DNA from 2 places in the Staphylococcus felis genome. Region 2 is predicted to be linked to the other one. Evidence: riboswitches for the same ligand, from Rfam matches in the RefSeq annotation. Region 2 holds a riboswitch; the other holds the start of a gene.
What was found. Region 2 has a riboswitch for S-adenosylmethionine ahead of C7J90_RS06270 (methionine ABC transporter ATP-binding protein). Riboswitches for the same ligand answer to the same signal wherever they lie in the genome.
Positions count from the first base shown of each region.

Region 1: another riboswitch for S-adenosylmethionine. It lies ahead of C7J90_RS00345 (M20 family metallopeptidase); the one in region 2 lies ahead of C7J90_RS06270 (methionine ABC transporter ATP-binding protein).

Region 1 covers NZ_CP027770.1:62,552-70,306, forward strand. The annotation lists gene ldmS (L-aspartate--L-methionine ligase LdmS) at 1-1,021, opposite strand, end outside; gene C7J90_RS00345 (M20 family metallopeptidase) at 1,022-2,206, opposite strand; SAM riboswitch class I at 2,310-2,415, opposite strand; gene C7J90_RS00350 (S-ribosylhomocysteine lyase) at 2,587-3,060, shown strand; gene C7J90_RS00355 (DoxX family protein) at 3,117-3,470, opposite strand; gene C7J90_RS00360 (pyrimidine-nucleoside phosphorylase) at 3,489-4,790, opposite strand; gene deoD (purine-nucleoside phosphorylase) at 5,020-5,730, shown strand; gene C7J90_RS00370 (thiol-disulfide oxidoreductase DCC family protein) at 6,030-6,428, opposite strand; gene nhaC (Na+/H+ antiporter NhaC) at 6,552-7,755, opposite strand, start outside.
Region 2 covers NZ_CP027770.1:1,337,132-1,344,886, reverse strand. The annotation lists gene sufC (Fe-S cluster assembly ATPase SufC) at 1-658, opposite strand, end outside; gene popT (polyprenyl-phosphate transporter PopT) at 965-1,813, shown strand; gene C7J90_RS06285 (MetQ/NlpA family ABC transporter substrate-binding protein) at 1,890-2,708, opposite strand; gene C7J90_RS06280 (MetQ/NlpA family ABC transporter substrate-binding protein) at 2,790-3,614, opposite strand; gene C7J90_RS06275 (methionine ABC transporter permease) at 3,640-4,335, opposite strand; gene C7J90_RS06270 (methionine ABC transporter ATP-binding protein) at 4,328-5,356, opposite strand; SAM riboswitch class I at 5,456-5,564, opposite strand; gene C7J90_RS06265 (thioredoxin family protein) at 5,605-5,919, opposite strand; gene C7J90_RS06260 (toprim domain-containing protein) at 5,885-6,280, opposite strand; gene gcvH (glycine cleavage system protein GcvH) at 6,501-6,881, opposite strand; gene C7J90_RS06250 (arsenate reductase family protein) at 6,948-7,304, opposite strand; gene C7J90_RS06245 (thioredoxin family protein) at 7,486-7,755, shown strand, end outside.

The sequences.
Region 1 (7,755 bases), 1.2 Mb from region 2:
ACTCAACGATTGTTTTGAAAAAGCGTTCATTATCTCCGTCAGCGAAATAGCTATAAAACTTGTGATATTTTCCTTTCAATAAAGGGGCTAATAACAACATACTTGTAGAGCCATTTTGTCTGTAATTAAGATCAATTGCATACACATCCCCTTTTGCATCCACTAACAAATCAAAACCAGCAATACCAATAAAACCATGGTCAACACCTATTTGCATAAGTTCTCGACCTGCTTCAATGACTTTGTCGGGTACATCAATAGCATTGATATTTCCATTATAAAACCCGTATGCATTCGTCAATTGTTTTGCTGACCCTATATATACAATACCATGATCAGGATGTAGCGCGTACTGCACGCAATAATTTTCAACTGCATCAATACACTCCTCTATAATCAGTGTGTCTGTTTGATGTTTTGCACGTGCAATTCGTTTCTTAGCTGCTTCTAAGTCTTCACTTGTATAACAAATCATCACACCATATCCGCCTGCAGTCGGTAGTTCATCTCCTGGTTTAATCACAACCGGTAAATCCCATTCTTCAATAACCTCATTGAATGCTTCAATAGGTACGACTTGACGCCTCGGTAAGTATTTACCATTTGTCCATTCAGGAATTTTAGATTTATTATTTAATTTTGTAAAGATATCTTTGTCCATCGCATATTTATCACCTGTAACAATGTCTTCACCGTGTACATATTGAAAGTAAATGTGACGATTTTCCTCGTATGCCAGCTTTTTCAGCAAATTCTCATACGTTTCTTGATTTTTAAATGTATATACATTTTTAGGGATGGTACGCCCAATTAATTGAAATAACGTTTCAAGACGATGCGTCACACTCGCTTCATGTACAATGACTGGAAGATTTGAAATGAGTAGTTCTCTACCAGTTAAAAAGTTTGATTGGTGTTCATTAGTTTCTAGCCATGGATTTGAGACATATGATGGTCTTGAAGTGTAGACTACATTTGTATCGTAAAGATCCCCCATTGTCATTTTCAGATACTTCGTCATTTATAATTTCTCCCTTAATATTTGATGGTGTGATTGAATTGATTTTAATAAATTTTCATCTTGAATCAATGTTGCGCCCATCAATGCAATAATTTTAGCGCCTTTAACAAGTGCTTTATCCCCCATAGGACTTACAGCTGCTTCACGAAAGCGATGTGTATGTCCGACTAAACTTCGTGGTCCTATTTTAATATGTGGATGTATCGTGGGTACGACGTGACTTACATTCCCCGTATCTGTAGATCCAAAACCAAAGTCATCATGGCTGACTTCTTCTCCTAATTCAACGGCATGACGTTCGAATAATGCATCCAGCTCCGGCGTACGTAAAAACTCATTGACACCGTTTTGGATAGGACCAAATTCATAATTACAGCCCGTTTGGATTGCCGCACCTTTTGCAATTTGATGGACACGTTCAGTTAATATATCAAGCTCTTTACGTGTAGACGCTCTAGTATAAAAACGCGCATGGGTAAAGTCAGGAATAATATTAGCTGCGCGACCACCGTCTAAGATCACACCATGCACACGTTCAGATTTTCGGATATGCTGACGTATTTGCGCAACGCCATTGAAGAAACTTAACATAGCATCAAGGGCGTTACGGGCTTCATCCGCATTTTCAGAAGCATGTGCACTTTTGCCAAAAAATTTAATATCGAGTACATCAACAGCTAAAGTCGGAATTGTTGGATAGGTTTCATTCCCCGGATGAATCATGAGTGCTACATCCACATCATCAATAATGCCTTCTTTGACATAAGATGCCTTGGCACTGCCGTTTTCACCACCTTCTTCAGCTGGACATCCAAATACAACCACACTCCCACCAATGTCATCAACGACTTGCTTTAAAGCTATACCTGCTAAAACACTTGCTGTTCCAATAATATTATGACCACACGCATGTCCTAACCCTGGAAGCGCATCATATTCAGCTAAGTAACTGATAGTTGCGCCATCTTTTTCAGATTGATACTCAGCGATAAACCCCGTTGAATGACCTGCAATATCCTTTTTTACTTTGAATCCATTCTCCTTCAAATGATCTATTAATAAGCGTGATGCAAATATTTCTTCATTGCCAATTTCTGGCCGTTCATGTATTTGATGACTCATATCTAAATAAGAAAGCCGATGATTATCGATATAGTCTAAAATTTGTTGTCTCACTGAAACCATGTTTAATATCCCTCCAAAAAGAAAAAAGTTATCCCTCAATGCACCTATGCGCTGAATCAATCAAGCGTGATGATGATGCAAAGTTGATAACCTTAGTTCATGTCATTTATCTTTCAGCATACGTACTGTTGGAATTAGCACCTTTATCGTATCACGATGAGGTTGCAGGGTTTCATAGGGCCAAGTCCCTCCACCACTCTTGATAAATTATATATTAAGTTAGTAATCATTTTAGCTTATTTTAAGCTATTTGTCATTTTAATTTCTAAATTTTCTTAAATTTACTTTTAAACCTTAGTTTTTAACTCATATATCATTCATTTCATCCCTCTTAAAATGTGTTAAAATATAAATAAACATGTGAAGGAGGACTATGATAAATGCCTAAAATGAACGTCGAAAGTTTTAATTTAGATCATACTAAGGTCGTTGCACCTTATATCCGCTTAGCTGGAAAAATGAAAGGGCTAAATGGAGATGAAATATATAAATATGATATTCGTTTCAAACAGCCGAACCAAGAGCATATGGAGATGCCTGGATTACATTCATTAGAACATCTTATGGCTGAAAATATTCGTAACCATTCTGACAAAGTCGTCGATTTAAGTCCTATGGGATGCCAAACTGGTTTTTATGTTTCTTTCATAAATCATGATCATTATGAAGATGTTCTAAATATTGTTGAGAAGACAATCCACGATGTTCTGGCTGCAAAAGAAGTGCCCGCGTGTAATGAAGTTCAATGCGGATGGGCTGCTTCTCACTCATTAGAAGATGCTAAACAAATTGCACAAACCTTTTTAGATAAACGTAGTGAATGGCATGATGTTTTTGGTCATGGCAAAGCATAAATAGACATCAAAAAACGGTTGAAATCCTTATTATGGTTCAACCGTTTTTTAATATATTATAGTTTGCGTATTACATACATCAATACGAATTGCATCGGTAATCTCGCATATAGAACAGGTTTGGATAATTGTTTATCTCCTAATGGAAGCCCTTTTCGAGCCATATATATATTAGCCGGTAAAACAGACCACAAAAAGGCAATAATCCAATGCTTAAGTTGATAAGAAGGTCGCTTTATAAACAGGTTTATTCCAATTACCATTTCACAAATACCAGTCACTAATACCGCTGTTTTACGAAGCGGTAAGTAATGCGGGACGATATTTCGAAATTGACGCTCCTTAATGAAGTGTAAAACACCAATCATCAAAAAGGCAATGCCTAAAACTCGTCTTAATCGCAATTTCATCTTCTCACCCTTTTCGCTTTATTTCGTAATAACTTTATAAATCAATTGTGGTGAATCGGCAGTTTCTGAAATCGTAATGTTTTCATATAATTTTTGTTTGACTTGTTCAACGTCATTTTGGTTGGCATATATCGTTAATAACGATTCACCCGCTTCAACAGCATCGCCTACTTTTTTATGCAATACAAGTCCAACAGCTAAATCAATTTCATCCTCTTTTGTTTGACGTCCTGCGCCTAACATCATAGACGCAATACCTATTTCATTCGCAACCATATCTGAAACTACGCCTGATTTTTTAGCCGGCAATTCATACTGATATTCAGCAGATGGCAATTTCGATGGCTCATCAACAATCGAAGCATCCCCACCTTGATTAGCTAAAAATGTTTTAAATTTCTCAAGAGCTTGACCATTATCGATAACACTTTGTAACATTGCACGAGCGTCTTCTAATGTGTCTGCTTTTTGGGCTAATACAACCATTTGTGCACCTAATGACAGTACTAATTCTGTTAAATCTTCAGGCCCTTCTCCTTTTAAGGTGTCAATAGCTTCTCTCAGTTCGAGTGCATTACCGATTGCATTGCCTAGTGGCTGACTCATATCTGAAATAATCGCCATCGTTTTACGGCCAACTTGATTTCCAATTTTTACCATTGCTTCTGCCAAAGCTTCTGCTTCTTCAACTGTTTTCATAAATGCACCATTTCCTGTTTTAACGTCGAGCACGATAGCATCTGCACCTGCTGCAATTTTTTTACTCATAATTGAAGATGCAATCAGAGGAATAGAATTAACTGTACCTGTCACATCACGTAACGCATAGATTTTCTTGTCAGCTGGAGTTAAGTTACCCGTTTGACCAATTACTGCAATATGGTTTTCATTGACTAGCCGAACGAATTCCTCTTCAGAAATCTCTACATGAAAACCATCAACTGCCTCAAGCTTATCAATTGTTCCACCAGTATGGCCTAACCCTCGACCACTCATCTTAGCTACCGGAATATCAAGTGCCGCTACTAAAGGTGCTAAAACAAGTGTTGTCGTATCACCCACGCCACCTGTAGAATGCTTATCGACTTTGATACCATTAATGTTAGACAAATCAATCTGATCACCAGACTCAACCATAGCCATTGTTAAAGCCGCACGCTCTTCATCTGACATATCTTGGAAAAATATCGCCATCGCTAAACTAGACATTTGATAATCTGGAATATCTCCTTTAGTATATCCGTCAACTACAAATTTAATTTCTTCTTGCGATAGTTCGCCACCATCACGTTTTTTTGATATGATATCTACCATTCTCATAGTTGTCCCTCTTCTCTCATTTTTAATTTTTTGATATTGTTTTCAATTCTATTATAACGATTTATAAAATAGTGGTAAATCAAAACCAATCCGATACACTGTTACAATTAGATGTATCTCTTTAAATATTCCCTAATACACTTTGGCATATCCTATTCGTCGACAATTATACTGTCTTCTGTTATCTTTAGAATGGTTAAATAAATGTAAATATAAAGGAGATGTTATGATGACTCAAGGTACACCACATATCCAACCTAATGGAACAAAAATTGCAAAAACAGTATTGATGCCTGGAGATCCGCTTCGTGCTAAATTTATTGCAGATAACTTTTTAGAAAATGTTGAACAATTTAACGAAGTCCGTAATATGTTTGGCTATACTGGTACATATAAAGGCAAAGAAGTATCTGTTATGGGTTCAGGTATGGGAATTCCGAGTATCGGTATTTACTCATATGAACTTTATAACTTCTTTGATGTTGATACCATTATTCGTATCGGTTCATGTGGGGCAATGCAAGAAGATGTTAACTTGTACGACATTATTATTGCTCAAGGTGCCTCAACAAACTCAAATTATGTGGATCAATTCCAAATTCCAGGACATTTTGCACCATTAGCTGACTTCGATTTAGTCGTTAAAGCTAAAGCAAAATCTGACGAAATTGGCGCACGTACACATGTCGGTAATATCCTATCGTCAGATACGTTTTATAATGCAAATCCTGACTTTAATCAAAAATGGATTGATATGGGCATATTAGGTGTTGAGATGGAGTCAGCAGGTTTATACTTAAATGCAACAAAAGCTGGTAAAAAAGCGCTCGGTATTTTTACTGTCAGCGATCATTTACTACGTGATGAAGCCACAACTGCTGAAGAAAGACAAAATTCGTTTACACAAATGATGGAAGTGGCATTAGAAATCGCTGAATAAAACTATTAAAAATAGTCATGCTATCAACATCATTCAAAATGATTATTTAAAACATATCCAAACATAAAACTGACTAGATTGAAAATGAGCTAGGGGCAAAAGCACTTTGACTTCAAGTAGACTCAAACAGCGCGCAATTCAACAAATAGTTTTTTACATTTTGAAGAATTGTGGCGTTATAGTGAAATGCTACAATTGCAAAGCCACTGTATTTGTCCAGATGAAAAAGTTGCCATGTCCTTGTCACGTTATTCAATCTAGTCAATTTTTTTTATTTTTTAACATATCTGTTTAAAGTACTAAGACTCCTCGTTTGAGTCAATAAAAAATGTTTTTTCATATGCTGTCGGTTTTGCCCATGTCGCATGCCACATTTTATCACGATTGTTAGCAAACAGCCGGTAACCTGTATTACGAATAGGCTTTGGTACTAGCCAAACTAATCCTGCTAGCCATCTATAACCATTCAACGTACTTATTAATTTAATAATTGCTGTAGATTCAAAGGATAAATGTTCACCCTCTTGCAGTACCACACTATTATAGGATTGAACTTCTGGATAATGTTGCTTTAAGTACGTACCAGGTTTACTCTTAAGTGGTACAAATTCATAATTTCTCGGTAATCCATTGCGAATGAGCCAAATCGCATAATTATAGCAATATACACATCGATCATCATAATATATAATTGGCATCTTTTTTCACCTCACATTCATTATACCCACCTATCTTACTTTCTAAATCAAATAAGAGATAGCATAACATACATTGATTTTTACAATAACATGCCTTCTATCCCTTATTTAAACATAATGCTATTAATCTAATGCTTCTTGCTGTTTGAAATATTGCTTTTCTGATTGTGATAGTTTGATAACCTTAAATCCTGTATAACCATAAATAAGTGAAATAATAGGTACAACAAAGTTCAGTATAGCAAATGGTGCATATTGACTGACAGACACACTTAATGTTGAGGCAATAAAAACACCACACGTATTCCACGGCACAAACACAGAGGTTAAAGTACCGCCATCTTCCAATGCTCTTGATAAATTTTTAGGGTGTAAATCATGATCAATAAAAGTTGAAACATACATACGTGCCGGTACAATAATAGAAATATATTGTTCAGAACATGTAACATTTGTCCCTATACATGAAACAATGACAGAGGCTATCAACGATCCTGTATTTTTAGCTACTCTTAACACAATATTAATCATGGCTTTAAGCATACCTGAATATTCCAGTAAACCACCAAAAGTCATGGCCACTAAAGTTAATGAAATGGTATAAAACATTGACTCTAATCCACCTCGGTTAAAAAGTTTATCAATAATTTTATTACCAGATTCCAACTTATATCCCGTTTGTAGTGCTTTAACAGCCTCTAACAATGTATCACCTTGAAAGAAAATTTGTGTTAAAAATCCCAGTACAATTCCAATGACTATCGCTGGTATAGCTGGCACTTTTAATGCCACAATGACAATGACAATCAGAGGCACGAGTAAGAGCCAAGGTGTTATGATAAATGATTGATCAATCGCATTCATAATCGAGTCAATTCTGGATTGGTTTAAATGATCACTTCCATACATTTGGCCTAAAATAAAAAATACAATTAAACTAATTATAAGACCTGGGATCGTTGTGAAGAACATATGTCGTATATGTTCAAACAAATCAACATTCGTTAACCCAGATGCCAAATTGGTCGTATCCGATAATGGACTCATTTTATCGCCAAAATAAGCACCTGAAATAACTGCTCCTGCAACCATACCTGGAGATAGCCCCATACTTATCCCGATTCCCATTGATGCTACACCGACTGTAGCCATCGTGGACCAACTACTACCAATTGCTAAGGCAACGATACCACAAATAATGACAACCACTGACAAAAAGTATGTAGGCGATATGAGTTTTAGCCCATAATAAATCATAGCGGCAACGACACCACTTCCAATCCATGCACCTATGATTAATCCCACAAGCATGATAATAACGACAGCA
Region 2 (7,755 bases):
TCACATGAACATGATCTGGGGTAATGTAATTAAGTAAACGTTGATAGTGTGTGATGATTAATGAACCAAATTCGTCGCCGCGCATTTCATTGATTCCTTTAGATACTACTTTCAATGCATCAATATCAAGTCCAGAGTCAATCTCATCTAAAATGGCAAATTTAGGCTCAAGCATCATTAATTGTAAAATTTCGTTGCGCTTTTTCTCCCCACCAGAGAAACCTTCATTTAAATAACGTTGTGCCATATCTTTATCCATTTCTAAAAAGTCCATTTGTTTGTCTAACTTTTTAATGAATTGCATTAAATTAATTTCTTGGCCTTCTTCACGTTGTGCGTTAATAGCAGAACGCATAAAGTCAGCATTTGTTACCCCACTGATTTCTGATGGATATTGCATGGCTAAAAACAATCCAGCTTTAGCACGTTCGTCTACATCTAATTCAAGAACGTTCACGCCGTCTAATAAAACTTCTCCTTTAGTCACTTCATAAGCAGGATGCCCCATAATTGCTGATGAAAGTGTTGATTTGCCTGTACCATTCGGCCCCATAATTGCATGGATTTCTCCAGTGTTAATCGTTAAGTTAACACCCTTTAAAATCTCTTTATCTTCAATAGACACATGTAGGTCTTTAATTTCTAATGTTGATGGCATTAATATTCCCTCCAAATATATGTTTGATTCCATAGTTTAGTTTATAATAATTTTAATGTAACGTCAAAAAGGATTTCTTTTTTCTCCTAATGGCTATTATACCCAAAACAACGGTATTTATAAACCATGTCAGATTACATCATCTTATATTTATCAATCATTTTTGAGACTGATATATATAAAGTTATTGATAATGATAGCGTGATTGTTCTCATTAGGCCTAAAGTCCAATGATTAATATTCATCAGATTAGGTAATATTATGTTATGATGTACTGACATTACACATTGAAAGGAATCTGCAGTTATGTCTCAGTTTAAATTATCAAATATTCCAAAAGGTTTTGCGATGGGAACTAGCGACCTCATACCAGGTGTTAGCGGTGGGACGATAGCGCTGCTACTTGGAATTTATGATGACTTTATCGCATCGGTAAGCGGTGTGTTTTCCAAAAATTTTAAAAAGAGCATTTTATTTCTTATCCCCATTATTATAGGAATGGGCCTAGCAATTGGCATCTTAAGTAGTCTCATCAACTATTTACTTGCAGAACACATTACGCCAACCATGTTCTTTTTTACCGGCTTGATTATCGGGATTATTCCATTCTTATTACGTATTTCAAAGTACAAAGAAACCTATAAAACACAACATTGGATTGTAATGGTTATCGCCATCATCATTCTTGCTATTATGGCTTATTTTTCAACGGGGACTACACACGGTAAGCCGACATCTATTGATATGTCTCCCGCTATGTTAATCAAATATTTTATTGCTGGCATGTGTGCTTCGAGTGCTATGCTTTTACCGGGTATTTCTGGTTCATTTATTTTGCTGTTGTTTGGTGTGTATGGGACGGTTACTTATTCAATTTCTGAACTTGTACACCTTAACTTTAACACCCTACCTGTTATCATGGTTGTAGGATTAGGGATCCTTTCCGGCTTTTTAATCGCAAGTAAATTGATTACCTATTTACTTGAACATTACACATACCTCACGTATGCAGCTATACTAGGGCTCGTTATCGGTTCATTATTTTCTGTATTTCCCGGGTTACCTTCAACAGGATTAAGTTGGATTGTTTCTCTCTTAACACTCGTTATTGGGTTTTTAGTCAGCTACATTTTAGGTCGGTACACAGCATCTTAATTCACAGAAGCATATCATCACATGAAAAAATTAAACGAGGATAGGGATTTAATAAGCTCCCTGCCCTCGTTTAATGTTATTTTGCTGGTATAACTGCTCCATCGAATTCATCTTCTATATAATGTCTTACTTCCTGAGATTGTACAGCTTTAAGTAAATCTTGAAACTTTTGATCATCTTTATGACCTTCTTGTACCGCTAAAATATTAGCAAATGGTGAAGATTCATCTTCTACCGCAATAGAATCTTCTAAAGGTTTTAAACCATTATCAATTGCATAATTTGAGTTCATAATCACAGCATCACCTTCATTATTATTGTATGTTTTGGGTAAAAATTCAGCGCCTTGTTGATTATCAAATTGTAAATCTTTTTTATTTTCAACAATATCATCTAATTTAGCATCTTCAATTTTAACGCCTTTTTTAATTTTAATAAGCCCTTCTTTTACAAAAAATGACAAGAAGCGTCCTTCTTCAGCTGGATTATTTGATATATAGATTTTTGCACCTTGTGGTAAATCTTTTAAACTTTTATGCTTTTTACTGTATACGCCCATAGGTGTTGTTAACACTTTACCAACTTCTTCAATTTTGTATCCATGCGATTGCTTTTCAGCATTTAAATAAGGAACATGTTGAAACATATTAGCATCCACATCACCTTTATCTAATAATTTATTTGGTATTTTATAATCATTAACTTCACGCACTTCCACTTTATAGCCTTTGTCTTTAAGCTGTTCTGCTGCTTTTTTGACCACTTCACCATGTGGCGTCGGTGTTGCCGCAACTACAATTGTTTTATCTTCACTTGATGATTCACTTTGGCCACACGCTACAAGCAAAACCACTATCACTACCATTAATGTACCTAAATTTAAAAGTTTTTTCATATTGAATCCCCTTTCGTTGTATATAAAAAGAGACGCTCAAATCAAATTAAATCCAAGCATCTCTTTTTACTTAAAAATGTATTATTTTGCTGGTTCTACTGATCCATCATATTTTTCTTTAATAAATGCTTTGATGTCGTCAGACTGAAGCACTTGAATTAAAGCTTTAATTTTTTCATCATCCTTATGTCCTTCTTGTACTGCAATAAGATTTGCATAAGGGTTATCTTCAGGACTTTCAACCGCAATTGAATCTTTTTGTGGGTTTAACTTTTGCTCAATTGCAAAATTAGAGTTAATAATTACAGCATCGCCTTCATTATTTTGATAAGTTTTTGGTAAGAATTCAGCTGCTTGATTATCATTAAATTTAATGTTCTTTTTATTTTCAACGATATCATCAAAAGTAGCATCTTGAATTTTTACGCCATCCTTAATTTTAATCAGTCCTTCATCTACAAAGAATTTTAAGAATCGACCTTGCTCTGCTGGATTGTTTGAAACAAAGATTTCAGCGTTATCTGGAAGGTCTTTTAAGCTATCATATTTTTGAGAATATACAGCCATTGGTTCTAAATGAACATTGCCTGCTGATTCAATTTTGTAACCTTTATCTTCTTTTTCTTTATCTAAGTATGGTGTGTGTTGGAAAAAGTTTGCGTCTAATTCGCCTGCATCCAATAATTTATTCGGTGTTGTGTAATCATTAATCGTCTTAATTTCTAGATCGTAACCTTCATCTTTTAAGATTGGCTTTGCTTCTTCTAAAATCTCAGCATGAGGTGCTGGCGAAGCACCTACAACAACCTTTTTATCATCACTACCGCCTGCTGAATCTTTATTTCCGCATGCTGCAAGCACAACTCCTAAAACTAAAATTAAAGCTAGTGATAAAACTTTTTTCATCCCTTTATTCCTCCTAAAAAGTAAATTATCTTTTATCAATTTTATTTGTAACCCAATCCCCTAGGAACTGAATGATAAAAACAATAATAAGTATTAAAATGGTCGAAATTAAAATGACATCATTTTGATTTCGCGTAAAGCCAGTCAGATATGCTAAGTTACCTAATCCACCTGCACCAATAACGCCTGCTACTGCTGTTGATCCTACTAAGGCAATAGCAGTTACAGTAATCCCTGATATGAGAGCGGGTGAAGATTCTGGAATTAACACCTTTAATATAATTGTCCATGTATTTGCGCCCATTGAACGAGCCGCTTCAATAACACCTTTATCAATTTCTTTTAGTGCAATTTCCACTAAGCGTCCATAAAAAGGGGAAGCTCCAACAATTAGGGCTGGTAAAGCACCTGTTGGACCACTAATTGTGCCTAAAATTAAGCTCGTAAATGGAATAAGTAATAATATTAAAATGATAAACGGTATCGCTCTGAATAAATTAACAAAAAATGAAACAATACTATAAAATATGCGTCCAAGCTTAGAATGACTTTTTGATGTTAAAAATAAAATAACGCCTAAGACTAATCCCAAGATAAACGAAAATACAGTCGATATGACAGTCATATAAAGTGTTTCATATGTTGCTAACCACACATCAGGCCAGCGCACATTCGGCATTGTTATCATTTCCTGTAAAATCTCGCTGAAACTCTTACCCACGACTGACCACCTCTACTTGTATATTTTTAGATTCCAGATCTGATTGTAGTGTGTTAAACGTGCTGTCTGTAATGTCAGATAAATGCACGAGTAAAAATCCGACTGACCCGGTTTTGGTGTTTTTAATATTTCCTTCTAAAATATTAATCGCCATTTGATGTTTTTGAGCGATATAAGAAATAACTGGTGCTGTCGTATTCTCTCCTGAAAATATAAACTTAACTAGCAAATCATTTTCATTCAATTCGATAGACTTCACTACATCATCTTGATCTTGTGGTGGCTCTAAGTCCTCTTGAACAAAACGTCTTGTCACGCGATGTTTTGGATTTTTAAAGACTTCTGATACGCTTCCTTGCTCAATCACTCGACCATTTTCCATTACTGCGACCTCATCACATACACGTCTAATCACATGCATCTCATGCGTAATCATGATGATTGTTAGATTTTTTTCTTTTTTTAGTTCTAATAGCAAATCTAATATTTCATCAGTAGTTTGTGGGTCTAATGCACTTGTTGCCTCGTCACATAGCAATACTTCCGGATCGTTTGCTAACGCTCGAGCAATACCAACTCGCTGTTTTTGCCCTCCAGAAAGTTCAGAAGGATACGCATGTTCACGTCCCTTTAAACCCACTCTCTCAATCAGTTTTATCGCTTCTTGTTTCGCTTCTTTTTTAGGCCTTCCAGCGATTTCGAGCGGAAATATAATATTTTCTAATACAGTACGTGACCAAAGTAAATTAAAATGTTGGAAAATCATACTTACTTTTTGGCGTTTTTTCCTAAGTTCAGCCTTAGTGAGCTGACCAATATGTTCTCCCCCTATCATCACATCACCAGATGTAGGTACTTCTAAATAATTAAATAAGCGAACTAATGTACTTTTACCGGCTCCCGAAAATCCGATAATTCCAAAAATTGTTCCTGTACCTATATTTAAATCAACATGATCAACTGCTGTTACAGTTTTTGATTTCGATTCATACTTTTTAACAATATTTTTTAACTCAATCATATTGCTAGTTCCTCCTCGTGTTACGACTCCATCTCAGACCATAATAAAAAATGCTTTCTCTTTTGAGTTAAAAGAGAAAGCATTGTATACACGTCGCTTCTCTCATCTTCAAAAGTAATTAATACTTTATGTGAATTGGCACCATTTCTAATATTTAGACGGTTGCCGGGCTTCATAGGGCACATCCCTCCACCACTCCGGATAAGAGTTTTCTGAATATTTAATTGTTATTAATCTTATCATTATACTTACGATTCGTCAATCGCTTTTTTGAAAATTTCTAACAAATATGTCACAGACTTAAACGCATAAATACGTTGTACTTCTTGATCTTGCTTCATAATGATTAAGACCGGGACTGATTGTATTTCATTTTCCCGACTCCACTCTGGATGAAAGTTTAAATCAATTTTCACGAGTGGGAGCTGTGTCATATCATTCACAATATCTAACATTCGCTCTGACATCTTACATGTCCCACACATCGGCGTATAGCCAAAAATCAGATGTGTGGGTTCATTATAATTCTCATATATATTGTTCAATTGCTCTGAAACATTCATGATATGTGTACTTTCCTTTAACATAAAAATCTTTTTTTACTTCAAAGCCGTGACGGCCTAAAACATTTGAGAGATAATCACGTGGACAGCGTGCGACTTCGGTATAAGTAGAATCAATATAAATATCAATACGTTCACTTAAATATTTCGAAAACCACTTTCGAATATTCCGTCCTTCAGCATCAGCATCCACTAAAATATAAACTTGCTTATCGTAGAGTGATTCTATCATGTTATCTATTTTTTCAACACTCATCGTGCCATGTGTACAAATAATATCTACTGATTCTGTTAATACTTCTTTGACTCTTTTTTTGTCAGATTTACCTTCTACAACAATGATTTTGTTTACGATCGCCATAGTCTTCACCTTCTAAATAAAATGGGCGTAAGACGACTTTTAATCATAGATGCGCTATGGAGCTAAATCTCAGAAAAACTTACTCAATTTGTGTTATATGGTGTTATAGCTCCTCTCGTACTTTAACCTAATCTGTCCATACGAAGTCGCTTACCTATCATTGATATAAAGTTCAAAAAACTCCAAGATAAACATGTTACCAAGGAGTTCAAAATAAGTATTATTCACCAATCATTTCTTCATAAGCAGCTGCATCCATTAATGCATCAAGTTCACTTTCGTCACTCAACTCAACTTTAACCATCCATGCTTTTTCGTATGGTGATTCATTGACTGCTTCTGGTTCATCTTCAAGATCTTCATTAACTTCTATAATTTTACCTGAAACAGGTGAGTATAATTCAGAAACTGTCTTAACAGATTCTACACTACCAAAAGTTTCACCCTCAGAAACTTCATCATCTACTTCAGGAAGCTCAACGAATACGATGTCACCTAACTCGCTTTGCGCAAAGTCAGTAATACCAATAAGAGCTACATTTCCGTCAACTTTTACCCACTCATGTTCTTTAGAATATTTTAGTTCATTTGGCACTGCCACGTGAATCCCCTCCTATTTATGTTTACACATTTATCATGACATATTGCTTAAATTCTATCAACTATTTTACTGAACCCAAGTTTGTCGGTATTCGTCTTCTTTAAATCCTATTGTGACCGTATTTCCAGAAATGGCAAGAGGTCTTTTAACTAACATCCCATCCGATGCTAAAAGCTCTAACTTCTCTTCATAATCCATGTCAGCAAGCTTATCTTTCAAGTTAAGTTCACGGTATTTTGCACCATGTGTATTAAAGAATTTTTTAATATCAATACCAGAAGCTTCAATAATTTTGCGGAACTCTTCCTTAGTTGGAGTATGTTGTATGATATCAATTGGCTCGTGGCTCACACCATATTCAGTTAAAAATTTTGATGCTTTTTTACATGTTGTACAGTTGTGATACTGATAAAATTTAATCATTTCATTACCTCCTCATTTTAACTATAATAAATATACCAAATATTTTAATAAAATAGCTAATTATTTTTTATTCATTTCAAAACAACGTTTCGTTTTTGTTTTAAGCGTTATATTTTGTAGCATGACTTTGAACATTGAATCCGTTATAATAACGGTACGTTGATTTTACGGAGGTTTTAATATGCAAAAAATTAATGATATGAATGCGTTCAAATCTGTTATTCAAAGTGACTCACCAGTTATTATTAAATTTGAAGCAGGATGGTGTCCGGACTGCCGTGCAATGGACATGTGGATTGATCCAATTGTTGAAAAATATAATGCATATCAATGGTATACTGTTAACCGCGATGAACTAGAAGAAGCTGCTATTGAAAATGACGTAATGGGCATTCCAAGTCTTTTAATTTTCAAAAACGGTCAAAAACTACATCACTTACATTCAGCTCAC